DNA from 3 places in the Enterobacter sp. AC1 genome. Region 1 is predicted to be linked to each of the others. Evidence: predicted binding sites of a transcription regulator. Region 1 holds the regulator's gene; each other region holds the start of a gene.
The links. Region 1 encodes Fur, which represses iron uptake genes when iron is present. Its sites were predicted from a motif close to ATAATAATGAGAACNACTATCAA; they were not measured.

Region 1 (9,815 bases):
GCGTAGAGAAAGACGCGGAAGGTAACATCACCACCATCTTCTGTTCATATGACGCTGAAACGCTGAGTAAAGATCCGGCGGACGGCCGCAAGGTGAAAGGCGTTATTCACTGGGTGAGCGCATCCCACGCGCTGCCGGTGGAAATTCGTCTGTACGATCGTCTGTTCAGCGTGCCAAACCCGGGTGCTGCTGAAGACTTCCTGGCGACCATCAACCCGGAATCTCTGGTGATCAAGCAGGGTTATGCGGAGCCTTCCCTGAAAGCCGCTGAAGCGGGTAAAGCGTTCCAGTTCGAGCGTGAAGGTTACTTCTGCCTGGACAGCCGTTACAGCACGGTGGAAAAACCGGTATTTAACCGTACCGTGGGTCTGCGTGATACCTGGACCAAAATCGGCGAATAATAACGCTGCATTGGTCAATGAGAGACAAACGCCGCTTATTGCGGCGTTTTTTTATTTAACGATCATATCGTTAAAGCAGGGGGGTAATAATATCGTGGAAAATATCAGGTCAATGTGGTGCTACTTATTTTTCTGAAAAAAGTTTGTTTTTTATCATCAATACGCAATTTGTAAAAAGTAACAGCAATTAACGATCTTACCCTCTGAAATTTAATGGCTTGCCCCGCCAAATCTCGCCCTCCGGTAAATGTTACAAAGCACTACCAATTATGTGCACTTCGTCATAATCCTGACTTTTGTCCGCTGAAAAGCATTGATAATTCGCGTCGCGAAAAATAACCTAAAGACGGTAGTTAATTCGAGGGTATTTATAACTACCCCTGACCATTTGGTCTTTTTTATTTTCGCCGTTTCAGGCGTTTTAATTCGTCAAAGAGGAATAATCTATGCGTACGTTCAGTGGCAAACGTAGTGCGCTGGCGCTGGCTATTGCCGGTGTGACAGCAATGTCGGGCCTGGTCGTTACACCAGAGGCGAAAGCCGCGGGTTTCATCGAAGATTCTACCCTCACGGGCGGTATTTATTACTGGCAGCGTGAACGTGACCGTAAAGACGTCACTGAAGACAAATACAAAACTAACCTTTCTCACTCCACCTGGAACGCCAACCTGGACTTCCAGTCGGGTTATGCCGCGGATATGTTCGGTCTGGATATTGCTGCGTTCACCGCAATCGAAATGGCGGAAAACGGCGACAGCGGCCACCCGAACGAAATTGCCTTCTCCTCCAGCAACAAAGCCTATAAAGAAGACTGGTCCGGGGATAAGAGCGGAATCAGCCTTTATAAGGCCGCAGCGAAATTTAAATACGGCCCGGTATGGGCGCGCGGTGGCTATATTCAGCCAACCGGCCAGACGCTGTTAGCGCCGCACTGGAGCTTTATGCCGGGTACCTATCAGGGGGCAGAAGCCGGGGCGAACTTTGACTACGGTGATGCGGGTGCGTTGAGCTTCTCTTATATGTGGACCAACGAGTATAAAGCACCATGGCACATCGAAATGGACAAGTTCTACCAGAACGATAAGAAAACCAAAGTAGATTATCTGCACTCGCTGGGTGCGAAATACGACTTCAAAAACGATCTGGTTCTCGAAGCCGCATTTGGCCAGGCGCAAGATTATGTCGATCAGTACTTTGCCAAGGCCAGCTATAAGTTTGATGTCGCGGGTAGCCCGCTGAGCACCAGCTACCAGTTCTACGGTACGCGCGACAAGGTCAGCAACGGTGGCGTCAATGATATTTATGACGGCACCGCGTGGTTACAGGCGCTGACCTTCGGCTACAAGGTCGGTCAGGTTGATTTGCGCCTGGAAGGCACATGGGTTAAGGCGGAAGGGCAGCAGGGGTACTTCCTGCAGCGTATGACCCCGACCTATGCATCGTCCAACGGCCGCCTGGATATCTGGTGGGATAACCGTTCCGACTTCAACGCCGACGGCGAGAAAGCGGTCTTCTTCGGCGCAATGTATGACCTCAAAAACTGGAATCTGCCTGGCTGGGCCGTGGGTGCCTCTTACGCTTACGCCTGGGATGCAAAACCTGCCGATATGGCAACACCGGATGCCTACTACGATCCAAACTATCGTCTGAAAGAGTCCTCCTACAGCCTGGATGCTATCTATACCCTGCAGGATGGTCGCGCGAAAGGCACGATGTTCAAACTGCACTTCACCCAGTATGACAACCACTCCGATATCCCGAGCTATGCGGGCGGTTACGGCAACATCTTCCAGGACGAACGTGACGTGAAATTCATGGTTATCGCACCGTTCACCATCTTCTGATGAATCGTCCGGCGGGTTAGCGCCCGCCGGACCGGAGACTGCACATGATAAAAAAAATCGTAATTGTCGCGCTGCTGGCGTCGGGGCTGGTGGCGTGTGCTCAGACTCAGGCCCCTCAAGAAGACTCCCGTCTCAAGGAGGCCTACAGCGCGTGCATCAATACCGCTGAAGGCTCGCCGGAGAAAATTCAGGCCTGCCAGAGCGTGTTGAATGTGCTGAAAAAAGAGAAAGCGCATGAACAGTTCGCAACGCAGGAAAATGTTCGCGTGATGGATTACCAGGCCTGTATCCAGGCGCGTAAAACCGGTAACGATCAGGAAGTGGCGAAGCGTTGCGACCAGATCTGGAAAGAGATCCGCAGCAGTAACAGTAATTAACCTGCTGTTATCATGCCCGGTGGCGCTAAGCTTACCGGGCTTTTTTATGCCTGAAAACAGGAAAAAAAAAAGCCAACCTTGCGGCTGGCTCAGAGTATGAATACTGATTATTTTGCGTCGTGCGCGTGGTCATCTTCGCGGCAGTCGCCTTCAGCGCAGTGACCGTAAAGGTACAGGCTGTGGTTGGTCAGGCGGATGCCATGACGCGCGGCGATTTCACGCTGACGTGATTCAATGGAATCATCGCTAAATTCAATGACCTTGCCGCAATCGAGGCAGATCAGGTGATCGTGGTGCTGCTGCTGGGTCAGTTCGAAAACAGATTTACCGCCTTCGAAATTATGACGGGTAACAATGCCCGCGTCGTCAAACTGGTTCAGCACGCGATAGACGGTAGCCAGCCCAATCTCTTCACCCATGTCGATAAGACGTTTGTAGAGGTCTTCCGCACTGACATGGTGATTGTCTGGACCCTGAAGCACTTCGAGGATTTTTAACCGAGGAAGCGTAACTTTCAGGCCAGCCTTCTTTAATGCGGTATTGTTGTCAGTCATGCGGAATCTGTCCTGTTGCTAAACGATTCACTTCTGTAGGAAGTGACAGAAAATGCACCCGGGATAATGCGTCTCATTATAGAACTGCCATGGCTAAATGAAAACTGCAAGTCTCAGGCAAAATATGCTTATAAAAACGTGGTATCACCAACAAACTTGTTCAAAGGAAAACCACGTTTATCAGGGAGACATTGTACAGGTCTGGACGAAAAAGTTAAAAGATTGTAGCGATTAATTTAATCGGTTTGACCTGGAGCACTGGCGCAGCCGCCGCTGCGCCGCGGAAGAAATCAGGCGTTAAGAATATCGTCCAGGTGCAGTTCCTCACGGATCTGCTTAACCCATTTCTCAACGCGCTCTGCCGTCAGCTCTGGCTGACGGTCTTCATCAATGGCCAGACCCACGAAATGATCGTCATCGGCCAGGCCTTTAGACGCTTCGAAGTGGTAACCGGCAGTTGGCCAGTGGCCAACGATCGCTGCGCCATTCGGCTCAATGATGTCGCGGATAGTCCCCAGCGCGTCACAGAAGTACTCGGCGTAGTCTTCCTGATCGCCGCAGCCAAACAGGGCGACCAGCTTTCCGTTGAAGTCGACTTCTTCCAGCGTCGGGAAGAAATCATCCCAGTCGCACTGGGCTTCACCGTAGTACCAGGTTGGAATACCCAACAGAAGAATGTCATAGCCTTCGAGATCTTCTTTGCTGCTCTTGGCGATGTCATGCACATCAGCAACGTCTTTACCGAGCTGTTTTTGAATGTTTTTTGCGATATTTTCGGTATTGCCGGTATCACTGCCAAAGAAAATGCCGATGATTGCCATGAGTAAAATAACCTCTTGAAACTTAATAGTATGGTGGCGCAATTTGGCCACGGATAAGGGCAATAATAGCAGAACTGGCAACCCTGCGGAAACAGCTATCGCGCAGGACTGCACTCTGTGCTACATGAAAAGGGCGATAAAGGGGATTTTCAGACTTATGCCTGGCTGCGTAACGTCTCAAGCTGGGCGATCAACATCTCTTCAATGAGCTCGCTGCGGCTGATATTCCGCGCGTCAGCCAGCTCGTTAAGCGCATCGACGGCGTCGGCGTTAAGCTTCAGTTCGACACGCTTAAGCCCACGATTTTTATCGCGTTTAAGCTGATTGCGTTTATTGATACGCAGCTGTTCATCGCGCGAGAGCGGATTCGTCTTGGGTCGTCCCGGTCGACGCTCATTCGCGAACAGATCTAGTGTCGTACGGTCCGTTTGTTCTTTGGCCATGATTCTGAGACTTCGGGGGAAACACGCCGCCCTGCTAATGCCCGGGCGATAAGCGCGCCATCATACATCACCAAAAACGGCACGCCAACGACTGGAAGCCCGCAGCCTTCCAGTCGCTCTCTTTTTAATCAATTTGCAGTATCAGCAAGATAGCGGCGAATGGCGCGCAACACGGCATCAGGTTTTTCAGCATGAACCCAGTGTCCGGCCCCGGCAATCACGTGGGCGCGCGCCTGCGGGAATTGTGCCAGCAAGGTGTCGCGGTACGCGTCGGTAACATAAGGAGAGTTACCGCCACGAATGAAGAGGGTAGGGTGTGGCCAGGCAGGTACCGTTTCCCAGCCCACGATATTATTGTACTGCGCCCAGAGCACCGGCACGTTAAAACGCCATTGTCCGTCAACAAACGACTTCAGCAGGAACTGCACGACGCCTTCTTCATCAAGATGGTCACGCATGACCGCAGCCGCCTGCTGGCGGGTCGCAGCGCCCGCTTCAGTGACCGCATTGATGGCAGCAAAAATCTCGTCGTGACGGCGGACGTCATAATCCACGGGCGCGACATCAATTACCACCAGGCCGTTAATACGTTCCGGCGCAAGCGCCGTCAGGGCCATTACCGCTTTGCCGCCCATTGAATGCCCGATGAGTGTTACCTTCTGCAGGCCGTTGGCGTCCAGCGTATCCAGCAGATCCTGTGCCATCGCGGCGTAGGTCATTTCGTCTGAACGCCCGGAAAGACCGTGATTGCGCATATCGACCTGTAAAATATCGTGGTCGGTAACCAGATCGCGCGCCAGCACGCCCAGGTTATCCAGGCTGCCAAAAAGCCCGTGAACCAGTACGATGGGAGAATTATTGTTCGGCGATTGTGCAGTTTGCGCTCGGGTATTCAATTTCATGGCAAAGTTCTTTTTTTACGTATGTCAGGTTAGGGTATCATGTTGACCATTCTGCCGCCCGGCTGCAAGGTTCCAGTTTAATCTGACTTTTGCTGCCAACCGGGTTTGACGCTATCCGCTGTTGGGATTTGACCCTATAATCCCAATGACTTGTATTCAGATAAGAAATCGCACTGGATTAAGATGAAAACAATCGAAGTTGATGACGAACTCTATCAGTATATTGCCAGCCAGACGCGGCATATCGGGGAGAGCGCGTCCGACATTTTACGGCGCATGCTTAAAATTTCCGCCGCTTCACAGCCTGCAACCCCAGTCACCAAAGATGTCGTGTCTCAGCCGAGCGTTGCTGCACAGGCTAAACCTGCCGTGACGCCGGCAAAAGATAAAGTGCGCGCGATGCGCGAGCTGCTGCTGTCCGATGAATATGCGGAGCAGAAAAAGGCGGTTAACCGCTTTATGCTGGTGCTGTCTACACTTTATTCACTGGATAACAAAGCGTTTGCTGAAGCGACCGAGTCGCTGCACGGTCGTACTCGCGTCTATTTCGCGGGTGACGAGCAGACGCTGCTGCAAAATGGCAACCAAACCAAACCAAAACATGTTCCTGGCACCCCGTACTGGGTGATCACCAATACCAATACGGGCCGCAAGTGCAGCATGATTGAACATATCATGCAGTCCATGCAGTTCCCGGCGGAATTGATTGAAAAGGTTTGCGGTACAATTTAACCCTTGCATCAGAAGGACCCGGTAATGGCAAATCACAGCCGTGCAGGCCAACCTGCACAACAAAGCGATTTGATTAACGTCGCTCAGCTGACCGCGCAGTATTACGTGCTGAAACCGGTCGTGGGCAACGCAGAACACGCAGTGAAGTTTGGTACATCTGGTCACCGCGGGAGCGCGGCGCGCCACAGCTTTAACGAACCGCACATTCTGGCCATTGCTCAGGCCATTGCGGAAGAGCGCGCTAAAAATGGCGTTACCGGTCCGTGCTACGTGGGGAAAGACACCCATGCGCTGTCTGAACCGGCGTTCATCTCTGTGGTGGAAGTGCTGGCTGCAAACGGCGTTGATGTGATTGTTCAGGAGAACAACGGTTTCACCCCAACCCCTGCGGTGTCTAACGCAATCCTGGTGCACAATAAAAAAGGTGGCGCGCTGGCAGACGGGATCGTTATCACGCCATCCCATAACCCACCGGAAGACGGCGGCATCAAATACAACCCACCTAACGGTGGCCCGGCAGACACCAACGTCACCAAAGTGGTGGAAGACCGTGCGAACGCCTTGCTGGCAGACGATCTGAAAGGCGTGAAGCGCATCTCCCTGGATGCCGCCATGGCGTCCGGACACGTTAAAGAGCAGGATCTGGTTCAGCCGTTCGTGGAAGGGCTGGCGGACATCGTTGATATGGCGGCGATTCAGAAAGCTGGCCTGAAGCTGGGTGTGGATCCGCTGGGCGGCTCCGGTATTGAATACTGGAAACGTATCGCCGAGCATTACAAGCTGGACCTGACCATCGTGAACGATCACGTCGATCAGACCTTCCGCTTTATGCACCTCGATAAAGACGGCGCGATCCGTATGGACTGCTCCTCAGAGTGTGCGATGGCGGGCCTGCTGGCGCTGCGCGACAAATTCGACCTGGCGTTTGCTAACGACCCGGATTATGACCGTCACGGTATCGTCACCCCTGCCGGGCTGATGAACCCGAACCACTATCTGGCCGTCGCGATTAACTACCTGTTCCAGCACCGTCCGCAGTGGGGCAAAGAGGTGGCCGTCGGTAAAACGCTGGTCTCTTCAGCCATGATCGACCGCGTGGTCGACGCGCTGGGTCGCAAGCTGGTGGAAGTGCCGGTTGGCTTTAAATGGTTTGTTGACGGTCTGCACGACGGCAGCTTCGGCTTCGGTGGTGAAGAGAGTGCCGGTGCGTCATTCCTGCGCTTCGACGGCACCCCGTGGTCAACCGATAAAGACGGCATCATCATGTGCCTGCTGGCGGCGGAGATCACCGCGGTCACCGGTAAAAACCCGCAGGAACATTACAATGACCTGGCGGCACGCTTTGGTGCGCCAAGCTATAACCGCATTCAGGCTGGCGCGACGTCAGCCCAGAAAGCGGCCCTGTCGAAACTCTCTCCGGAAATGGTCAGCGCAAGCACCCTGGCGGGTGACCCGATCACCGCGCGTCTGACGGCGGCACCGGGCAACGGCGCATCCATTGGTGGTCTGAAAGTGATGACCGACAACGGCTGGTTCGCCGCGCGTCCATCCGGTACGGAAGATGCGTATAAAATCTATTGCGAGAGCTTCCTCGGCGCTGAGCATCGCCAGCAGATTGAGAAAGAAGCGGTAGAGATTGTCAGCGAAGTGCTGAAAAACGCGTAAGTGGTGTTTGGTGCGGGCTGATGCCCTCACCCCGTCCCTCTCCCACAGGGAGAGGGAGAAAACATTAAAAACGGCAACCTCAGGGTTGCCGTTTTGCTTTTACCTAACTATGTTTATTCTTCAATTCAAACCGTGGTGACACCAGACCGTACAGCGTCCAGCCCATAAAGGTCACCATCGCGCCATACAGCATCGCCTCCTGGCCGGATGAGTAGAGCGCATAGAAGCTGTAGATTGCCCCAATCAGCGCCACGATATTGGCCGCTCGCGCCTTGCGTGGTTCCACCTTCGCGACTTTCTGAATAATCACCAGCGCCGCCATCGACAGAATATAAGGAATGATATTTGTCACAACCGCCAGGTTGACCAGCACGTTGAACTGGCTGTTCAGCGACGGGCTTATGGTCATCAGCGACAATCCGCTCTGGAAGATGACAATCGCCAGCATGCCCTGCACCGGCGCATCGGCTTTGGTCACGCGGGAGAAGATTTTCGGGAAGTAACCTTCGTCAGCCGAAGATTTGAAAACCTGCGCGATGGTGAACTGCCAGCCGAGGAGCGAACCGCAGCAGGACATCACCATCAGACCCATGATCACCTTCCCGACTTCCGGGGTGAACATCTGCGCGAAGGCCAGCCCGAACGGCGCCGTGGAGTTAGCCAAATCCATGTTCGGTACGATGCCGGCAATAACGTTAGTTGACACGATATAGATCACCGCCGCACCCAGCGTTCCGCCCAGAACGGCAATCGGGACGTTCTTTTCCGGGTTCTCTACCACTTCCGCGTTTGCACAGGCGGATTCCAGACCGAGGAAGGCCCACAGCGTCATGGCGATTGATGACCCGACAGCGCTAAAGAACGGCACGTGGTGCGGGTTCCAGGAGTTGGCGTACAGCGTCGGGCTAAACCAGAACCAGCCGATGATGCACAGACCGACTACCGGGATAATCACGCCCCAGACGGTGATGCTGCTGAGCTGCCCGGTGATGCGCGCGCCGCCAAAGTTGGCCACGGTGCAGATCCACAGCACGCCGATGGTGGCTAAACCAATCTGTACCGGGCTAAGTGTGGCCCCAAACAGCTCCGTGCCGTAACCCACGGCGGAGATGGCAATCGCCACGTTAGCGATCAGCAGCGACACCCCGTAGGTATAGTTGGCCATAAAGTTGCCCGACTTGCCAAAGGCGTATTCGGCATAGCCCCCCATCCCGCCAGACTTACGGCTGAACATCCCACACTTGGCAAATGCCCACGCCAGCGCCATTGAACCGACTGCCGTTACCAGCCAGGAGATAATCGAAATGGTTCCCACTTCGGCGAGCTTGGTGGGCAGCATGATAATTCCGGATCCCAGCATGTTGACCATGGTGAGGATGGTGAGTTGCACCACGCCCATCTTATTGGACTTGCTCATAATTTTTCTCCTTTCAGCAGAGATGGCTGAGCGGCGGGTTGTTTAATGACGTAGCAGCGAACCTGTTTTTGACCGTCACACTCCTCGACGTATACGCCCTGTAGCTCCGGCGCAAAACCCGGTAACAGGTTGATGCCCTCTTCCAGCGCGGCAAAGTAGCGCAGCACGGAGCCGCCCCAGACTTCCCCCGGGACAACGCACAGCACCCCTGGCGGATAAGGAAGAGCGCCTTCGGCGGCGATGCGGCCTTCCGCGTCGCGCAGGGACACCAGTTCAACCTCACCGCGCAGATAGGCGTAGTTCGCGTCCTGCGGATTCATCATCACCCGCGGGAAGTGAGACTTGCGGAACATCTCTTTTTGCAGCTGTTTCACGTTGTGGCGGGCGTACAGGTCATGCATTTCCTGGCAGATTTGGCGTAGGGTGTAATCCGCGTAACGCTCAGGATGCTGTTTATAGAGAGAGGGCAGGACCTCTTTTAGCGGCACATCGCTCTCGAGCAGTTTTTCGAAGCGCACCAGCTGCGCCACCAGCTGCTGTAGTTTGCCCATATCTTCCGCAGGGGTGAGCAGGAACAGGATCGAGTTGAGATCGCATTTCTCCGGCACGATGCCATTTTCACGCAGGAAGTTGGCGAGGATGGTGGCGGGTACGCCGAA
Region 2 (9,815 bases), on a different contig from region 1:
GGCGGAGCTGAACCTGCGCCGTCAGCAGGCGGAGGCGCGTCGTCGCGAGGAAGATTATCGCCGCTGCCAGCGCTATATGGCGCAGGCGGTCGAGGTGCTGGCGACGCTGACCCAGCGCTGGCGCGATCTCCCTGCGGATTCCGTACAGGCCGCCGAGGCGCGCAAGCATCTGGAGCAGCAAAGCGATCTGATTGCCAACCTGCTGGCCGAGGCGCTGGAGCTGGAGAGCGGCTTAACGCGCGAGGAGGAGCCCGCGCGGCAGGCCCGCGACGAGGCCAACGAAGAGTACGAGAAGTATCGCGAGCAGCATCACGATGCCGAAGTGCGGCTGCGCAAGGGCAAAGATCTCTCGGAAGAAGATCGGAACGAGCTGAAGCGTCTCTGGCGACAGGCGAGCAAGCTCTGCCACCCTGATCTGGTGGCGGACGACCTGAAAGAAGAAGCTAACGCGATGATGGTGCAGCTCAACCAGGCGAAGCAGCGCGGCGACGTTAAATCCATTCGCTCTCTGGTGGCCCGACTGCAGCAGGGCTTCGAGCCGCTGATGGCCAGCGACAGGCTGAACGATCTGGAACGTATCCGCAAAAAAATGGCGCAGGTGCGCGAGCAGATCGACATTTTAGTGAACGAGCTGGCGGAGCTTGAGAAAGAGGAGTCCTGGCTTCTGGTCTCGTCGCTGAGCAATATGGAAGCGTACTTCGCTCAGCAGGAGAAAGCGCTGCACGAGGTCCGCGCCTCGCTCGAACATCAGGTGAACGAAGCGCAGCTGGATTCCGCCGCGTGACTATTTGGCGTGCCAGTATGCGCTGGCACGCACCAGCTGAGGGTCAATCGCGTCGGTTTCAAACTGACGGCTCAGCGTTTTCACCACCTTTCCTTCCCCGGTCAGCCAGATGAAGTAGTCATCCGCCGGGACGCTCAGCGCCGCCAGATGGTCGGCTACCGCCTGCTCGCTGTGGCCCACCACCCAGGTGATGTCGAACGCGCTCAGGTGCGCCAGATACTCCTTATAAGACGCGTCTCCAACCGTCACTACCGCATGAACCTCCGGGCGAACCGGCAGTTTAGCAATGCCCTCTAAGCGCCGACGCAGGGCGGGCATGCCGGATTCATCGCACACGTACAGCTGCCAGGCGTAATCCTCCGGCACAACCAGCGAACCCCGCGGGCCGCCGATGGTCAGCCTGTCGCCCACTTTCGCCTCAACCGCCCAGCGGCTGGCGATGCCGCCGTCATGAACGAAGAAATCAAGCACCAGCTCATGACGGGCCTCATCGTACAGCGGCGTATAGTCGCGCGCCTGCGGACGCACGCCGTCGCCCCACTCGATGCCTTCATCGGTAACCACCGGCGGAACAAACGTTGCCCCGGACGCCGGGAAAAAGACTTTGGTGTGGTCGTCGAACCCGCGGGAGCTAAAGCCCTCCAGCGCCTCGCCGCCTAAAACAATGCGCTGGAAACCCGCGCTGGCGCGCTCAACGCGAAGCACCGTCAGCTCGCGAAAACGCAGGTCATTACGAACGCGCTGTGGGTAACGGGTAGATGCCATTTTTAGCCCCTTCTCTGGTGAATACGATATATCTAAATCAATTTTCAAATGATAATGATTACTAATAAGAAAAAATGCAAGATCTTTTAGATTGCATCTGAATATATCTTAGATATAGTTTAGATATATCAAATTGAAGGGCATATTATGCGACATGAACACGACGGCGGCGGGCGCCGACCGCGCTTTTTTGGCCACGGCGACCTGCGGCTGGTGATTCTGGACATCCTGACCCGCAGCGCGAGCCACGGCTATGAGCTGATCAAAGAGATAGAGAACCTGACGCAGGGGAATTACACCCCCAGTCCTGGGGTGATCTATCCGACCCTCGATTATCTTCAGGATCAGACGTTTATCGCTATTACGGAAGAAGAGAGCGGGCGTAAGCGAATTACGATTACCGCTGCGGGCCAGCAGTGGCTGGATGAAAACCAGGAGCAGCTTGAGAACATACGGGCACGTATCAAAGCGCGTTCCGTCGGCTTTCAGCTGCGCAAAAACCCGCAGATGAAGCGGGCGCTGGATAACTTCAAAGCGGTGTTAGACCTGAAGGTGAATCAGGGAGAGCTCAGCGACGCGCAGCTCAGGCAAATCGTCGGGGTGATTGACCGCGCGGCGCTGGAGATCTCCCAGCTGGATTAAGCCGGGGCGTGCTCGCTCACGCGGAAGACGCGTACCAGCTCTTTCAGGTGCATCGCCTGTTCGTTAAGCGAGGCCGCCGCCGCCACGGACTCCTCCACCAGCGCGGAGTTTTGCTGGGTGGTGGCATCAATCAGGCCAATCGCGCTGTTGATCTGGGAGATCCCCTCCGTCTGTTCATGGCTGGCCTGGCGGATCTCGCGCAGGATCGCATCCATCTCCTCCACGTTGCCCACCATCCCGTTGATCAGCGCGCTCGCTTTCTCGACCAGGTTCATCCCGTCCTGGGTCTGGCTGGTTGAGCTTTCAATCAGCTCGCGGATTTCGCTGGCAGACGACGCGCTCTTCTGGGCAAGCTGACGCACCTCACCGGCCACCACCGCAAAGCCGCGACCGTGCTCTCCGGCGCGCGCCGCTTCCACCGCCGCGTTCAGCGCCAGAATGTTGGTCTGGAAAGCAATGGCGTCGATCAGGTCGATAATGTCGGACATCCGGTTCGACGTCTCGTTAATCAGGCGCATTTTGCTGGTCACCTGCTTCATCATCTCGCCGTTGTTTTTGACCACCGTGGCGGCATCTGCCGAGAGGTTGGTCGCTTCCCCGGTGTGCGAGGCCGTGTTTTTCACCGTCGCGGTGATCTGCTCCATCGAGGCGGCGGTCTGTTCAACCGAGCTTGCCTGCTCTTCCGTGCGCGCGGCCAGATCCTGGTTCCCGGCGACAATCTGCGCGGCTGCGCTGGAGATATTCTCCGAGCCGGTTTGCACCTGCTGCACAATGTCCAGCAGACGCGTCTTCATCTCCATGAGCGCATGCAGCAGCAGACCCGTTTCGTCTTTGCCGTGCGGCGTGATGCTGCCGGTCAGGTCGCCCTCTGAAATCGCTTTAGCAAAATGCACCGCCTCGCCGAGCGGGCGGGTGATAGCACGCACGATGAACCAGCCAATCAGGCTGCCGACCGCGACGCTAAAGAGGGTGATCAGGATCAGCAGCAGGCGGTTAGACCTGAAATCCCCTTCCACCTGCGCGCCTGCGCTCTGCATCTCGCTGTTTTGAATGGCGATCAGCTCCTTCACCTTCGCTTTGTAAGCCTGCTGCACGGCGAGGGTCGTGGTCATCATCTCCTGAATGGCGCCGGCACGATTGTTGTTCTGCACCGCCTGCAAAATACGGTAGCGCGAGTCCAGATACTGCTGGCGCACGCTGCGGATTTCCGCCAGCACCTGCTGAGATTTTTGATCCTGCAGCGCGTTGTTCAGCTCGCCCAGGATCACCGTGATGTGCTCGCTGATCGCTTTCAGGTGCTGCTGAGATTGCCCGGTGTAGGTGCCCTGTTCGTCCAGCAGCATCAGCTGTTGAGTGCTAATAAATTCCTGGAAGTTATCGATTAACTGGTTCGCTTTTACCGTGGTTGGATAGTCACTGGTAATAATGGACTGCATCCCATTATTTGCCCGGTTCAGACTCAGCAAAGACAAGCTTGCGCTGATCGCCATCAGGACAATAAAGAACCCAAACGCCAGAAATAATTTCGTGCCGATCTTTACGTCATGTAGGAACATATTTTCTCCATCGATGTGATTATTTCTCAGACGATCGCTGTTATCGGTAACGAATTCGCTAACTTTATGACTTTGATCGTTTTTTTATTTCATAACCCTCACAATGGATAGGTAGAGGCTATTAATATTGCTCCATCGATCGTTACCAGACCACCTGACGGGGTTTTTTCGAAATAGCATTCTGAAGAATTGACTTAGGCGGGAATAAATAACTGAGGCACTTTTTTTAGTTATTTAATATTAAGTTAACAACAAACCTCATTAATAGTCACATCTAGAGAATAGAAAAGCCGCTTATGCCTTACGGTATAAACGGCTTTTCCGGAACATGACGGCTTAATGGAGCACGGTCACGGCATCCTTGAGACGTCCGGCGCGGTGTTTCACCATCGCAGAAATGTGCGCGCTCTCCTCGACCAGGTCGGCGTTTTTCTGCGTGATGCTGTCGAGCTCGGCCACCGCGCGGGTTAACTCTGACAGCCCGGTTGCCTGCTCGGACGTCGCGTGGCTGATCTGAGCGATCAGCTGCGTCACGTTTTTCACCTGCTCGACAATATCATCCATCGTGCGGCCTGCGGCGTGAACCTGCTCGGAGCCGGACTGTACCTTGCTGGCGCTGGCATCAATCAGTTTACGAATATCATTCGCTGCGCTGGCGCTGCGGCTGGCGAGATGGCGAACTTCGCCCGCGACCACGGCAAAACCTTTCCCCTGCTCCCCTGCCCTTGCCGCCTCAACGGCCGCATTCAGCGCCAGAATATTGGTCTGGAAAGCGATATCGTTAATCAGGGACGTAATCGAGCCAATTCGCTGCGTGCTGTCGGCGATGTCATCCATGGTCTTGACGACGGTCTGCATCGCGTTGCCCCCTTTCGTCGCCGCGCCGCTGGCGGCGACCGAGAGTTTGTCCACCTCGGCGGCGGTTTCAGAGTTACTCTGAACGGAAGCGGCCATCTGGTTCATTGTCGCGACGGTCTGCTGCACGTTGGCCACGGTCTGACGCGTACGATCGTTGAGATCTTCATTGCCCTGCGCCAGCCTGTCGCTGCCGTCCCGCACGCTCACCACCTGACTCGAGACGTCATTGATCAACCAGCGGCACATCAGGCCCAGCTGCCCTACCGCGCGCAGCGTCAGCCCCAGCTCGTCGCTGCGGTTCAGATGCTGCACGCTGTTGCGCTCGCCGGTTGCGACCTTCAGCGCCTGTCGCGCCACATTCTCTACAGGGCGGACAATCTGTTGCTCAAACAGAAGCGTCCCCAACAACATCACCACCGCGGCAGCGGCGAGCGGCGTCCAGCCTGCATTGGTCGCGACCAGCGAGGCGGCGAGCAGGGCAAAGAGCGCCGCCATCACGCCGCGCACGCGCCAGCGCAGCGGCATGGCCGGCAGTTTACCCAGCCAGCCCTTTCCCACCACCAGACCTTTGTGAATACGTTTTTTACAGCGCCCGGCATTCAGCGCCCGGTAGAGCGGCTCCACGGCGGCAATCTCTTCCGCTGTGGCCTTCGTGCGGATCGACATATAGCCCGTCACCTGCCCGCGGCGCACCATCGGCACCGCGTTAGCACGCACCCAGTAGTGGTCGCCGTTTTTACGCCGGTTTTTGACGATCCCGCTCCAGGGCTCGCCCTGCTGCAGCGTGTACCACATATCGGCAAACGCGGCTTTTGGCATATCGGGGTGGCGCACCATATTGTGCGGCTGGCCCGTCAGCTCATCGAGCGGGTAGCCGCTCACCTGCACAAAGGTGTCGTTGGCGTGGGTGATGTAGCTGTGGACGTCAGTGGTAGACATTAAGGTGGTGTCATCGTCCAGAGGATATTCATTCTGGGTGACATAGGTTGGAGAGGACATCGTGGGCATCCCTTGCAGGTTATTTGAATGTTAATTTTGTGGGTCATTGTTATTTCGGCGGTAAACAATTTATCTTTAGTTGTTAAACTTGATGAAGATCGCAGATTTGACTTAAACCATACTTTTTGTACGATTTTATAATTCATTGATTTCAAATACTTTCACTAAGAAATTACCCACAAAGTAGGATTAGTTAATGCTCGCTAAAGTCGCAGCACATGCACTGCTTTAGTGCAGCCGCCCCTTTCATCCCTTCTTGATGCGCTCTGGCGTGTCCCGCTAAATCCCGTTTCGGTTGTATCGGCATGATTAAATATTGTGCAACATTATTTTAACCTGGCGTTTATCCCGATTTTCGATAAGGCATCTGAAGTGGCGTAATCCCTGCAATACTTAACTCAGTATCATGTGATACGCGATCCCCGGGAGCATATTTTGAACAGGTTACCTTCCAGCGCCTCGGCTCTTGCCTGTACCGCGCACGCACTGAATCTCATTGAAAAGCGAACGCTCGATCATGAGGAGATGAAACAACTTAACCGAGAGGTCATCGATTACTTTAAAGAGCACGTCAATCCTGGTTTTCTGGAGTATCGCAAATCTGTTACCGCCGGCGGGGATTACGGAGCCGTAGAGTGGCAAGCGGGGAGTCTTAACACGCTTGTCGACACCCAGGGACAGGAGTTTATCGATTGCCTGGGTGGTTTTGGCATTTTCAACGTGGGGCACCGTAATCCAGTTGTGGTTTCCGCCGTACAGAATCAACTTGCGAAACAACCTCTCCATAGCCAGGAGCTGCTCGACCCGCTTCGCGCCATGCTCGCGAAAACGCTGGCGGCCTTAACGCCCGGCAAGCTGAAATACAGCTTCTTTAGCAACAGCGGCACGGAATCGGTCGAAGCGGCGATTAAGCTCGCCAAAGCGTACCAGTCGCCGCGCGGGAAATTCACCTTTATCGCCACCAGCGGCGCGTTCCACGGTAAGTCCCTGGGCGCACTGTCCGCTACCGCTAAATCCACCTTCCGCAAACCGTTTAAGCCGCTGCTGCCGGGCTTCCGCCACGTGCCGTTCGGCGACATCAACGCCATGCGCACCGTGCTGACTGAATGCCGTAAAACCGGCGATGACGTGGCCGCGGTGATCCTGGAACCTATCCAGGGAGAAGGCGGCGTGATCCTCCCCCCGCAGGGCTATCTGCCTGCCGTGCGTCAGCTGTGCGATGAGTTTGGCGCGCTGCTGATCCTCGACGAAGTCCAGACCGGGATGGGTCGCACCGGCAAGATGTTTGCCTGCGAGCACGAGAACGTTCAGCCGGACATCCTGTGCCTGGCGAAAGCGCTGGGCGGCGGCGTTATGCCAATTGGTGCGACGGTTGCAACCGAAGAGGTCTTCTCGGTGCTGTTCGACAACCCGTTCCTGCATACCACCACCTTTGGCGGCAACCCGCTGGCCTGTGCGGCAGCGCTGGCGACCATCAACGTGTTGCTGGATCAAAACCTGCCTGCGCAGGCGGAGCAGAAAGGCGACATGCTGCTGGACGGCTTCCGCCAGCTGGGGCGTGAATATCCGGATCTGGTTCAGGAGGCGCGCGGCAAAGGGATGCTGATGGCTATTGAGTTTGTTGATAACGAAATCGGCTACAGCTTCGCGAGCGAGATGTTCCGCCAGCGGGTGCTGGTGGCCGGCACGCTGAACAACTCGAAAACCATCCGCATTGAACCGCCGCTGACGCTGACCATTGAGCAGTGTGAGCAGGTGCTGAAAGCGGCACGCAAAGCGCTGGCAGCGCTGCGCGTGAGCGTGGAAGAGGCGTAATCAACGCCGGGTGGCGCTACGCTTACCCTGCCTACCAAATACTGCATATGTTAGCCCGGTAAGCGTAGCGCCACCGGGCTGCTTTTTATCGGTGAAACTCCGCCACCGTCATGGTGAAGCGAAGTACAGTAACGCCTTCATTGGCATAGCCGTGCGCGGCTTCCGTTTTCGCCACCGCCGACGCCCCGGCAGCAACCTGCGTTAGCGTCTCGTCCACCGTCAGGGTTAACATCCCTTCGTTCACGTGCAGCAGCTCAAAGGTTCCCGCCGGATGCCCCGAAGAGGTAAAGCGCTCTCCCGGCTGCATCTCCCACTGCCATAGCTCAATCATATCCGGGCCTGCGGTGCCCGCCAGCAGCCTGGCGTAACCGCCCCGTGCGCCCTGCCACAGCACCGGAATTGCAGCCTCTTCGATAACGTGCACCTGCGGCTCGCTGGAGACGTTAACGATATCCGCCACTGAGATCCCGAGCGCGGCGGCCAGCTTGCACAAAATGGCGATGCTGGGGTTGGCAGCGCCCTTTTCGATCTCCACCAGCATGCCTTTGCTGACGCTGGCGCGGCGGGACAGCTCGTCCAGCGACAGTTTTTTCTCTTTCCGCCAGTTGCGGATGCGGTTCGCCACGGCCAGGCTTACCTGGGCAACGTCGGCGCCCTGCGTAGTCATTATATTGACTTTATCAGTCATTGGTCACTACCATGGTATAAAACAGTCAATACAGGATTATTTATGTCTCTCGTTACGCCGTCAATAGACTCGCGTCTTGCCGGGATTGCCCCAGGCTTTCGGGCGCTGAGCATTCTGGTTGAAGCTGCGCCGATTACCCACCCGGAGGTGGCGGCTGCCGCGCTGGCGCAGGCCTGCCAGCAGATGCTTAATGATGATGTGCCATGGGCTGCTGCACACCTTTCAGGCTGGGATGAGGTGTTTAAAGCCTTCGGTGCGAAACCGAAACGCACGCCCTGCTCGGCATCCGCCCTGCGTAAGCGGGTGCTGAAAGACGGCTCGCTGCCGCCGCTGGACCCGGTGGTGGATATTTATAACGCGGTGAGCATTCGCTACGCCATTCCGGTTGGCGGCGAAAATCTCGCGGCTTATTCAGGCGCGCCGCGTCTGACGTTGGCCGACGGCAGCGAGCCGTTTGATACCTTCAAAGAGGGACAGCCGGTGGTGGAACATCCGGAACCGGGCGAGGTTATCTGGCGCGACGATCTCGGCGTCACCTGCCGCCGCTGGAACTGGCGCCAGGGGATACGGACGCGTCTGGACAGCCAGGCGCAAACCATGTGGTTTATTCTTGAGAGCCTGCCGTCAATGCCGCTTGCGGCGCTGGAAGAGGCGGGAGAGGAATTGGTGGATAGCCTGCAGCGGCTGATGCCGGGGGCCACAACATACAGCCAATTATTGGAATTTTAATGCCTAATTTTATCTTGCTCCGTATGAACATCTTTTTGTAAAATTATCTCATACAACATGAAGGTAAAAAAAATGCGTGTTTATTTTTTAGAATGGAATGCCGATTACGGTAAATTAATGATTGAGAACTTGGCCAAAAGCCATGATGTCAAATTAATTAATCATGTTTTACGTAATTATAAGTCGCTGAACAAAAAAATCCCATGGGAATTCTTTAAAAACGCGCATAACAAATTACATAGCTGGCTAAAATTTAAAAACATCGGTAAAGATGATTTAATCGTATGTAATGGGTATAGTACTTTGCCACTTATAAAATTACTCTCTCACGTCCCATCAAGAAAAATTGTAGTACTGAGGGATACTATTGAAAAACTTAATACTAATATGATGGCAAAAGGACTTTTGGGACCGAATAAAAATTATCTTGATGAAATATCAAACGTTTTCGATAAAATATACAGTTTTGATCAAGGTGACTGCAATATATATAACCTTAATTATCTGCCACCCTTTCTTAGCTTCACGAGCGATCAGTACGATATAAAATCTCTGACATGCACAACGAATAAAATTTGCTACTATGTTGGTGCTCATGATAATTACCGAGAGGAAAAAATCAAGGAAATATATAACCTAATTAAAAACTATGGTTATGACATTGATTTTAACCTAATATCTAATGACGAAATAGTTTTGCCTCCCTATTGCAAAAATAAAAAAATCGATTATTTTGATAACCTATCAAAAACTCAACATGCTGATGTTCTTATTGAGATCAACAGACCAGGTCAGATTGGCTTAACATTAAGAGCTCTTGAAGCTTTATTTTATAATAAAAAACTAATAACTACCAACCTTGAAATAAATAAATCACCTTTCTATGATCAAGACAGAATATTTATTTGGGGACATGACAACCCTGAAAAATTACATACTTTTTTAAACAAAGCCATCCCAGCAGTCGATCCTCAAGTCA
Region 3 (9,815 bases), on a different contig from region 1:
CAAAAATAGGTGTATTCCCATCAAAAAAATATTCTCAACCCAAAAAACTTTGTGTAATACTTGTAACGCTACATGGAGATTAACTCAATCTAGAGGGTATTAATAATGAATCGTACTAAACTGGTACTGGGCGCGGTAATCCTGGGTTCTACTCTGCTGGCTGGTTGCTCCAGCAACGCTAAAATCGATCAGCTGTCTTCTGACGTTCAGACTCTGAACGCTAAAGTTGACCAGCTGAGCAACGACGTGAACGCAATCCGTTCCGACGTTCAGGCTGCTAAAGACGACGCAGCTCGCGCTAACCAGCGTCTGGACAACCAGGCTACTAAATACCGTAAGTAATAGTACCTGTTAATAAAATGGCGCACATTGTGCGCCATTTTTTTTGCCTCCGTCAAACGGCTACTGCGTCACTTTCTCCCCTTCATCTTCCGCTACCGCAGCGGACACCCGACTGTTCTGCACGGACAACACGTTATTACTGGCTGACGGGCCGCTACCTGACGACACGACAACCGGGATCCCGGCGCGGCGTGACAGGGCTTTATCAATAAGCGCCTTATCGCTTCCCGCCTGCGAAACAAAGGTCGCAAAGTCTGCGGAATGGGTAATTGGCGAGACCTGTGGGTTTTCGCCTTCTGCCTGCGCCAGCGGACGGTGGACTTCAATATAGCGTTTACCGTCCGGCTCAACGGAGAACTTCACCGGTTCATTGATGATCTGTACCCGCGTGCCCACCCGCACCTGTTCGAACAGGGCTTTAATGTCCGGGGCATTCATCCGCATACAGCCGGAACTGACCCTCAGGCCGACGCTGTCCGGCGCGCTGGTGCCGTGGATCAGATATTCCCCATTGCCCACGCCTAAACGCAGTGCGAAGCGTCCCAGAGGGTTATTTGGCCCGGCAGGGACCACCGGAGGCAGTTTAATTCCCTGCTCCAGAGAGCGTGCTCTGATGCCCGCAGTCGGTGTCCAGGTGGGATTAGGGATTTTCTGGCTCACGCGCGTGGTCGTAACCGGCGTTTCCAGCCCCAGCTGTCCGATGCCGAGCGGGAAAACCTGAACAATGTTTTCTCCCGGTGGGAAGTAGTAGAGCCGAAGCTCAGCGAGGTTAACGACAATGCCCTCGCGCGGCGTGTCCGGCAGCAGCATCTGCGACGGGATGGTGATGACGGTCCCCGGAGCCGGGTTGACCGGCGCAATGGTATTGTTCGTTTCCAGAATCACCTGCGCCGCGGTATTAAACCGGCGGGCGATGGTCTGCAGCTTATTATCCCCTTCCTGTATCGTGTAGGTTTGATTTTGCCCAATCAGACGACTGCCTGCGGGCGGCAACGGATAGTCCATCGCGCGAGCCGAATTAAGGGCACCGAGCGAACTGATAAGTAATAGAGTTATTAGAGACGCGCGCTTCATGCTGAGATTCCTTATTCACCGGCAGGATGCCAGAAAGCTGAAAAACCAGCGAGGCGGGAACCACCTCGCGAAACAGAATGAATGCTGTTCTGTAAGTCTAGCTAAGGATTGCAGCTTTGGCGCGGATGGCGCGAATCATCGCTTCCAGTCCCTGGGAACGGGACGGGGTAAGGTGCTGGGCCAGGGCCATTTTTTCAAACCACGGGCGGACGTCGAACGCGACAATATCCTGCGCCGACATCCGGTGATAAAGAATAAAGACGACCGCAATAAGCCCTTTTACAATGGCAGCATCGCTGTCGCCGTGTAATTCGACAGTGCCGTCATCAGACTGCTCCATCACAATCCACACCTGGCTCTGACAGCCCTGAATACTGTTTTCCGGACTATGCGCCTCTTCGCCGAGCGGCGGTAAGCGCTGTCCCAGCTCAATGATATAGAGATACTTCTCTTCCCAGTTTGCGCAACGCGAGAAGTTGCGCAGTAATTTATCTTTGTCCGGCAGCTCTGCCATCTTTCGCCTCTCCGTTAGCCCAGCAGCTGGTGAATGCGTTTTAGCCCCGCCACCAGCCTGTCGACCTCTTCCGTTGTGTTGTACATCACCAGCGATGCGCGGCACATTGCCGGTACCTGGTAAAACGCCATCAGCGGCATGGCGCAGTGGTGCCCGGTACGGACCGCTACGCCGTAATTATCGAGGAAACTGCCCACGTCATAGGCGTGGTGTTTCCCGAGATTGAACGCGATCACCCCTTGCCGTTCGGCAGGTCCGTAGAGAGTAAGGTCCGGTACGCTGGCAAGCTGGGCAAGCGCATAGTGCATTAGCAGTTGTTCATACTCCTGAATGGCATCAAGACCAATCGCGCTGACGTAGGAGACCGCCGCCCCCAGCCCGATAATGCCCCCGGTGTTGGGCGTGCCCGCCTCAAAGCGCCACGGCGCGCGGGCGTAGGTAGTCCCTTCTGACAGGCTAACGGTGGCGATCATCGACCCGCCCCCTTCCCACGGCGGCATCGCCTGCAGGATGTCCTCTTTCACATACAGCACGCCAATCCCGGTCGGGCCGTAGAGCTTGTGTCCGGAGAAGACGTAGAAATCGCAGTCCAGCGCCTGGACGTCGACCGCGTGGTGCATCACCGCCTGGGCACCGTCAATCAGCACCTTTGCGCCCGCCCGATGGGCCTTTTCGACGATCTCCGCGACCGGGTTTTCTGTTCCCAGCACGTTGGAGACCTGAGTAACCGCCACCAGCCGCGTGCGGTCGTCCAGCAGGGCGTCAAGCTGCTCAAGCTGAAGCGTCCCGTCGACGTTGAGCGGGATCACCCGCAGCTGCGCGCCAGCGCGCTCGCAGAGCATCTGCCACGGTACGATATTGGCGTGGTGCTCCATCTGGGTGATGATAATGTTATCCCCCGCGTGGACCTGCGCGTTGCCCCAGCTGTTGGCGACAAGGTTGATCCCCTCCGTCGTGCCGCGCACAAACACCAGCTCTTCGGGCGAGCGCGCGTTGAGGAAGGCGGCCATCTGCGTGCGCACGTTCTCCATGCGCTGCGTGGCTTCCGCGCTCAGCGTGTGGATCCCCCGGTGTACGGCGGCGTAACCGTGGCGATAAAACTCGGCCTCGGCGTCCACCACCTGATTCGGCTTCTGCGCGCTGGCCGCGCTATCCAGATAGGCCAGAGGAAGACCGTTTACTTCACGGGTCAGAACCGGGAAATCTGCCCGTACTTTCTCAACGGGAAAACTCATGCTGCGCCTCCAGGCAGACGCTGGCCAATACGCTCCAGCACCTGCTGTTTTAACTGACCATCCTGCAGCGCTTCCGTCAGTTCAGCGGCAAACGCATAGATAATCATTTTCTGCGCCGCCTGCTGGTCGATACCGCGGGAACGCAGGTAGAACATCTGCTCGTCATCGATTCGCCCGACCGTCGCGCCGTGGCTGCATTTCACGTCGTCGGCGTAGATCTCCAGCTGCGGCTTGGTGTCGACCTCCGCCAGGCGCCCTAACAGCAGATTGTTGTTGGTCATCTGCCCGTCGGTTTTAATGGCGTGCTGAGCCACGTTAATCAGGCCGTTAAACACCGCGCGCCCTTTATCACTCACGATGGTTTTGTGCAGCTGCCGGCTGTTACAGTAGCCTTTGTTGTGCTCCAGCCAGGTGCGCGTATCGCATACTTCTGATTTAACCGGCATCGCCAGGCTGTTGATGCGCAGCGTGGTGTTTTCGCCGTTGAGCTGCGTGCTGGTGTTGTGGCGCAGCACCGCCCCACCGAGCAGGAAGCTGTGGCTATACGCCGCCGCGTCCTGGCCCAGCACGATGTCGTTATGGGCAAAGTGGTGGCTCTGCGCATTCTCAAACGCCAGCTTGACGTGGTGAAGCTGCGCGTTTGCGGCGACGTTCATCGTCAGGCGCGACCCGGTAAAGTGGCGGGTATCGTTGAGGCTGACGTAGTGCTCGATTACCGTGGCCTCCGCCCCCTCCGCCAGCTCAAGATGGTGGCGATAGTGTGCGGTGTTGATTTCGTCGCCATCCAGACCCTGAGTGATGTGCATCAGCAGCAGCGGTTTTGCCGGGCGCTGATTACGCTTCACGCGGATATGCGTCACGCCGCGGGCCAGGCTCTCGGTCAGGTGCAGGAAGACTTCAGGCTGAACCGGAGCGCTCAGGCGCTGGCGATCGTCGTTAATCTCAACCTCAAATCCGCAATCCTCGAGCGTGTCGCTCAGCTCGGGGCGGAACTGACCGTCGACGAACACCAGGCGCAGGGCATCAACATTCAGCGCCAGCGCGTCGCGCTGCGCCGGAGTGATTTCCGCCAGGCGGGTCACAAACTCGGCGTTCAGCAGGCCATCAAGCGGGGTGTATTTCCAGTTCTCATGCTTACGCGTCGGCAACCCGAGTCGCAGCATCTGCTGCAGATGCTGCTGCGCCTGCTCGGAGCGCGTGCCCCCCTGGGCTTCAAACAGCCGGTGCCACTGCTGGAGCGCATTACTGCTGTTCGGTAAGCCAGCCATAACCCTGCTCCTCCAGTTGTTTAACCAGCGTGAAATCACCGGATTTCACAATTCGCCCCTGGTAAAGCACGTGAACGTAATCCGGCTTGATGTAGTCCAGAATGCGCTGGTAGTGGGTGACGATAATAAACGAGCGCTTGCCGTCGCGCAGGGAGTTCACCCCGTCAGCAACGATCTTCAGGGCGTCGATATCCAGACCGGAGTCGGTCTCATCCAGTATGCACAGCTCGGGCTCCAGAACCGCCATCTGCAGGATGTCGTTACGCTTTTTCTCTCCGCCGGAAAAGCCGACGTTTACCGAGCGGGTCAGCAGATCTTCCGGCATTTTCAGCAGCTTGATCTTCTCTTCCATCAGGTCCTGGAAGTCGAAGCGGTCCAGCGCCTCAAGGCCGCGATACTTGCGCACCGCATTCAGCGCCGTCTGGAGGAAGAACTGGTTGCTGACGCCAGGAATTTCTACCGGGTACTGGAAGGCCATAAAAATGCCCTCTCCCGCGCGGTCTTCCGGCGACATCTCCAGCAGGTTTTTCCCGTGAAACTCGACCGAGCCGTGGGTTACCTCGTAATCTTCGCGGCCCGCCAGCGTCGCAGAAAGCGTACTTTTCCCGGAACCGTTCGGCCCCATGATGGCGTGAACTTCACCCGGCTTTACGTCAAAATTGAGGCCACGCAGGATCGCTTTGTCTTCTACGCTAACCTGTAAATCTTTAATGCTTAACATGTGCTTTCCTTAACCGACGCTGTGTTCAAGACTAATGGCGAGGAGTTTTTGGGCTTCAACGGCAAATTCCAGCGGCAGTTCAGAGAACACGTCCTTACAGAAGCCGTTAACGATCATTGAGATGGCATCTTCTTCGCTGATCCCGCGCTGCAGGCAGTAGAAGAGCTGATCTTCCCCAATCCGCGACGTCGTTGCCTCATGCTCAAGCTGGGCGGTATTGTTCCGACACTCGACGTACGGGAAGGTGTGCGCGCCGCAGTCTGCGCCAATCAGCATCGAGTCACACTGGGTAAAGTTTCGCGCGTTGGTGGCCGTCGGCATGATTTTCACCAGCCCGCGATAGCTGTTCTGGCTGTGCCCGGCAGAGATGCCTTTCGAGATGATGGTCGATCTGGTGTTTTTACCAATGTGGATCATCTTGGTGCCGGTATCCGCCTGCTGATGGCCGCTGGTGAGCGCCACCGAGTAAAACTCACCGATGGAGTTATCCCCGCGCAGGATGCAGCTCGGGTATTTCCAGGTGATGGCAGAGCCGGTTTCTGACTGGGTCCACGACATCTTGCTGTTTTCACCTTCGCACAGCGCGCGCTTGGTGACGAAGTTCAGGATGCCGCCGGTATTGCCGTCACCCGGGAACCAGTTTTGCACCGTCGAGTACTTCACCTCGGCATCTTTATGGATGATGACCTCTACCACCGCCGCGTGCAGCTGGTAGCTGTCGCGTACCGGGGCGGAACACCCTTCGATGTAGCTGACGTAGCTGCCTTCGTCCGCCACCAGAATCGTGCGCTCGAACTGACCGGTTTTTTCCGCATTGATGCGGAAATAGGTCGAGAGCTCCATCGGAGAGCGTACCCCTTTCGGCACGTAGATAAAGGTGCCGTCCGAGGCCACCGCCGCGTTGAGCGCCGCAAAGAAGTTGTCGTTAGAGGGCACCACGGTCCCAATATACTTTTTCACCAGTTCCGGATGATCGTGGATTGCTTCGCCGAAGGAGCAGAAAATGATCCCCTGCTCGGCCAGCTTTTCGCGGTAGGTGGTCGCCACCGAGACGGAGTCAAAAATAGCGTCCACCGCCACCTCTTTACCCTCACGCACCGGCACGCCCAGCTGGTTAAAAGCCTCTTCTACCTCTTTGCTGAGGAAGCTATTTTCCGCGCCGGTTTGCTGCACCGCGCCGGGCTGCGAAGCGCAGGTGTCATCACAGCTGCCGCAGGAGGGCGCGGAGTAGTAGCTGTAGTCCTGATAGTTCAGTTTGTCATAATGCGCTTTCAGCCAGTGCGGCTCTTCCATCTCCAGCCAGGCGCGGAAGGCGCTCAGGCGAAATTCCAGCATCCACTCGGGTTCATTACGTTTCGCCGAGATCGCCCGAACGACATCTTCGTTGATGCCTTTCGCCAGCTCGTCCGTCTGCAGCTGGGTGAAGAACCCCTCTTTATAGTTGAGGTGCCCACCGCTCCAGGTATTTACTTCACTCGTTGCTTCAGTATTACGAGACATAGTACCGCCTATACCCCAAAGCTTTCGCCGCAGCCGCATTCGTTCTGGGCTTTCGGGTTATGAAATTTGAATAACTGGTTTAAGCCTTCGCGGACGTAGTCCACTTCGGTACCGTCGATAAACGGCATGGCCTGCAGCGCGACGTACAACTTTGCGCCGTCCGTTTCGAACACCAGGTCGTCTTTCTCGGGTTCGGTGACGGTGTCGAGCACGTAACCGAAGCCTGCGCAGCCGGTCTGTTTGACACCTAAACGCACGCCAAGAATCTCTGGCTTTTTCGCCACCAGCTCGTGAATATGCGCCGCCGCCGCTGGCGTGAGCGTTAAGCCGCGCCAGGCAAAATCGGCAGGATTAAAGGTTTCTGAATGCAGTTCCATAGGTCCACCTCATCTGATAAGCCATCAGGGCATAACACCATGTTAGTGATAACGATTATCACTTCAACCCTCTGTCAGCAGGGGCATTCGGCTAAACCGCCCTTTTTGGCTACTTTTATTAAGCATAGACCCTGTGGGAGGATGCAGTCAGGATGGATTTATTTGTTCAATGCATTGATTAATAATGCATTTCGTGACGGCATTTATGACGGAGAGGAGAAAAATAAAATATGCATCGGAAATGCCTATTTTTGAGATAGATTTTCTATTTTCCGTGAAATTAGTTGATTGTCGTAAAATCAGATACTTACTGATAACACACATCAGGCTATAAAGGACAACTCATACATTTATTCGCCCCAAAATGCCCCTACTGATACAGGGGCTAATGACACTTACGGTTTAAAGGCCGGTTTCAGCTGCAGACTTCGCGCGCGAGATGGCTCCCGCATTAAATATTGGATGTTCATAGTTATCGGTTACATCGCGGACCCGGTATATCTTCCATGTGCCTGATTCACGCCGAACGAATACCTGGAGCTCTAATTTCCCTCCGTACTCCTTGCCAATCCATACGGGCAACATTTTGCCGCCCATAAAAGGTTTGGCGTCACCGACAGTGAGTGCCGATATCCACGATGAATCATAGTCCTGCGCATAAGCGAAGTAATCAGATCCAATAAGATCTTGCTCGGGTATCGACTCAATATCATCCAGTCTCTTCAGCGTGTCGGCAGAGACATATTCACGCAGCTCAGACGGCGAATAAATATTGTCGCTGCTGGTAAGAGACATCAGATAAGTAGAGTAAAAAGAACGTACGCGACTCGGCGCACTCTGATCTGGCTTCACTGAGCAAGCGGAGAGCAAGCATGTGCATAACACTATTGCGGCTCGCATCAATTCATCCTGTAAATTTTGAAGGCCGGTTGAGCCGCGCGATACCCCGGGCCAGGGTACATGCTATGCTGTCGGAAATCGGAGATCCATTGTGTCCCATCATACATGGTCATATGCCCGTTGGAGTTTCCTCCCGGATAGGGTTGTATCACAGCCACATCACCGCTCAATAATGTTGAACCCGGTGGAACTTCACGAAATCCTGCTCGCAACAAGGATTTTCCGTAATCTTTTGCGTTTAGCGTTCTCTCCAGGCGTATGCCGCCAGCCGCTATTACCTCCCTGTTAAAGGTAGCACATTCATTATGGGAGCGACCGAGAGCGCGTGACCGGAGGTGTGAAACAGCAGCTTCTTTATTCCAACTCATACTTAGTTCCTTTAAGTCAGTAAGAAGGAAATTATTAAATTAACATCACTAAAATTGTGGGATTAAAAATGCTGTAATTTCATTTTTAATCTCTAAGAACAAAGCGACTGCCGTATCGGCGGAAACAAAAAAAGGCCCTCAAGGCCTCTGACGATCAGTGATGAAATGAAACAGCAAACCCCTGCTCACGCCAGTGGTCTAGCTGTTCCTGCTGACGAGGCGTTGGCGATTTTCCCGTCCAGACGAAGATTTTTTGCCCGGGGAAAAGCTCGGGACGCGGTGAGTCAATCGGTTCAGCCAGCACGTCAATATGCCAGCCCTTCTGCGATAAGCGCGCGGCCTCGAGCCAAAGATGGGTACGGTCATCGCATTCCCAGCCAATAAGGAGAGCGTCCTGACCGGCTTTCTTGCGGGATTCCGCCAGACTCGCAATCGCGAATTCGATCAGCACGCCGTCAAACAGGCTCGCCATGTGACGCACGGTGTTTTGATCCTGATTCATTCGCTGACGGACAGGAGAGATAATATTGTCAATCAGCGGATCCATCGCGTGATCGCGGCGGAATTCACCCATTTTAGCGCGAAGTTTTGCCGGGCTGGCGTAGCGCAGAACGGTCATCATCTCTTCCTGGAACGAGACCCAGTTGCCCTGCGTCAACACTTCCTTGTTTTCCAGCAAGGCTTTCACTTTTCCGACCGAAACGCCGCTTTTCATCAGGCGTTTGATCTCTTCAATGCGCAGGATATCTTCATCGTCAAACTGACGATGACCCCCTTCGCTGCGCTGCGGCTTCAACAATCCATAACGGCGCTGCCAGGCACGCAGCGTAACGGGGTTGATACCGCATCGTTCGGCCACTTCGCCGATACTGTAATAGGCCATTAACTCCCTCACGCTCAGAACTTCCATACCTAACTGCACCAACCTTATCAGATTGTACACACCATTTGTATAACTAAGACCGCATTTCGCTCAGGTGAATGGGCTGCTCCTCCCTTCACCTGTTAATACATTGTTGTATAAAATTTGCAGTTCGTACAGTTAACTCTTCCGGATTGTGTATAGCTTTATCAGAACTCGGATTTTTTCTCTGGCCACGCAATAGACGGAATACCGCCGTGCCGGGGGCTGGCAAAAAGATGTCCCTGGAACTGGGAAATGCCCGCGGACTCCAGCCACATCCACTCTTCCGCCTTCTCCACGCCCACCGCGCAGAACTGGATCTCGAGCGAGGAACAGCATTTGATAATCGCCTGAATGATGGCCTGTCGGGGGCCGCTTTTGTGCACGTTCGCGACCAGATCGCGATTAATCTTAATTCTGTCCGGCTGGAACTGAGCCAGCAGCTGTAGCCCCGCAAAACCGGCGCCAAAGTGATCGATCGCCACGCTGAGTCCCGCACTTTTGAGCTGCCTGACCGAATCCGTGAATTCATCAAAACGGGAAATAGCTTCGCTTTCGGTAAACTCCACCACAATTTGCTCGGGTACAAAACCGTTTGCTTCAATCGCGGTG

Region 2: the regulator Fur is predicted to act here: its motif matches at 1,598-1,620, upstream of M2433_RS17220 (siderophore-interacting protein).
Region 3: the regulator Fur is predicted to act here: its motif matches at 7,071-7,093, upstream of sufA (Fe-S cluster assembly scaffold SufA).

The regions. Positions count from the first base shown of each region.
Region 1 covers NZ_JBNDIZ010000002.1:400,982-410,796, forward strand. Annotated here, with positions in the region: gene glnS (glutamine--tRNA ligase) at 1-401, shown strand, start outside; gene chiP (chitoporin ChiP) at 848-2,245, shown strand; gene chiQ (ChiQ/YbfN family lipoprotein) at 2,293-2,622, shown strand; gene fur (ferric iron uptake transcriptional regulator) at 2,730-3,176, opposite strand; gene fldA (flavodoxin FldA) at 3,467-3,997, opposite strand; gene ybfE (LexA regulated protein) at 4,153-4,440, opposite strand; gene ybfF (esterase) at 4,569-5,342, opposite strand; gene seqA (replication initiation negative regulator SeqA) at 5,526-6,074, shown strand; gene pgm (phosphoglucomutase (alpha-D-glucose-1,6-bisphosphate-dependent)) at 6,099-7,739, shown strand; gene potE (putrescine-ornithine antiporter) at 7,843-9,156, opposite strand; gene speF (ornithine decarboxylase SpeF) at 9,153-9,815, opposite strand, start outside.
Region 2 covers NZ_JBNDIZ010000006.1:108,489-118,303, forward strand. Annotated here, with positions in the region: gene M2433_RS17215 (hypothetical protein) at 1-784, shown strand, start outside; gene M2433_RS17220 (siderophore-interacting protein) at 785-1,549, opposite strand; gene M2433_RS17225 (PadR family transcriptional regulator) at 1,697-2,191, shown strand; gene M2433_RS17230 (methyl-accepting chemotaxis protein) at 2,188-3,747, opposite strand; gene M2433_RS17235 (methyl-accepting chemotaxis protein) at 4,084-5,604, opposite strand; gene ygjG (putrescine aminotransferase) at 6,040-7,419, shown strand; gene M2433_RS17245 (helix-turn-helix domain-containing protein) at 7,505-8,107, opposite strand; gene M2433_RS17250 (B3/B4 domain-containing protein) at 8,150-8,836, shown strand; gene M2433_RS17255 (hypothetical protein) at 8,909-9,815, shown strand, end outside.
Region 3 covers NZ_JBNDIZ010000001.1:942,226-952,040, forward strand. Annotated here, with positions in the region: gene lpp (murein lipoprotein Lpp) at 106-342, shown strand; gene ldtE (L,D-transpeptidase LdtE) at 403-1,416, opposite strand; gene sufE (cysteine desulfuration protein SufE) at 1,514-1,930, opposite strand; gene sufS (cysteine desulfurase SufS) at 1,945-3,165, opposite strand; gene sufD (Fe-S cluster assembly protein SufD) at 3,162-4,433, opposite strand; gene sufC (Fe-S cluster assembly ATPase SufC) at 4,408-5,154, opposite strand; gene sufB (Fe-S cluster assembly protein SufB) at 5,164-6,654, opposite strand; gene sufA (Fe-S cluster assembly scaffold SufA) at 6,663-7,031, opposite strand; gene M2433_RS04550 (YbjP/YqhG family protein) at 7,434-7,931, opposite strand; gene M2433_RS04555 (hypothetical protein) at 7,931-8,299, opposite strand; gene M2433_RS04560 (MerR family transcriptional regulator) at 8,454-9,182, opposite strand; gene M2433_RS04565 (diguanylate phosphodiesterase) at 9,371-9,815, opposite strand, start outside.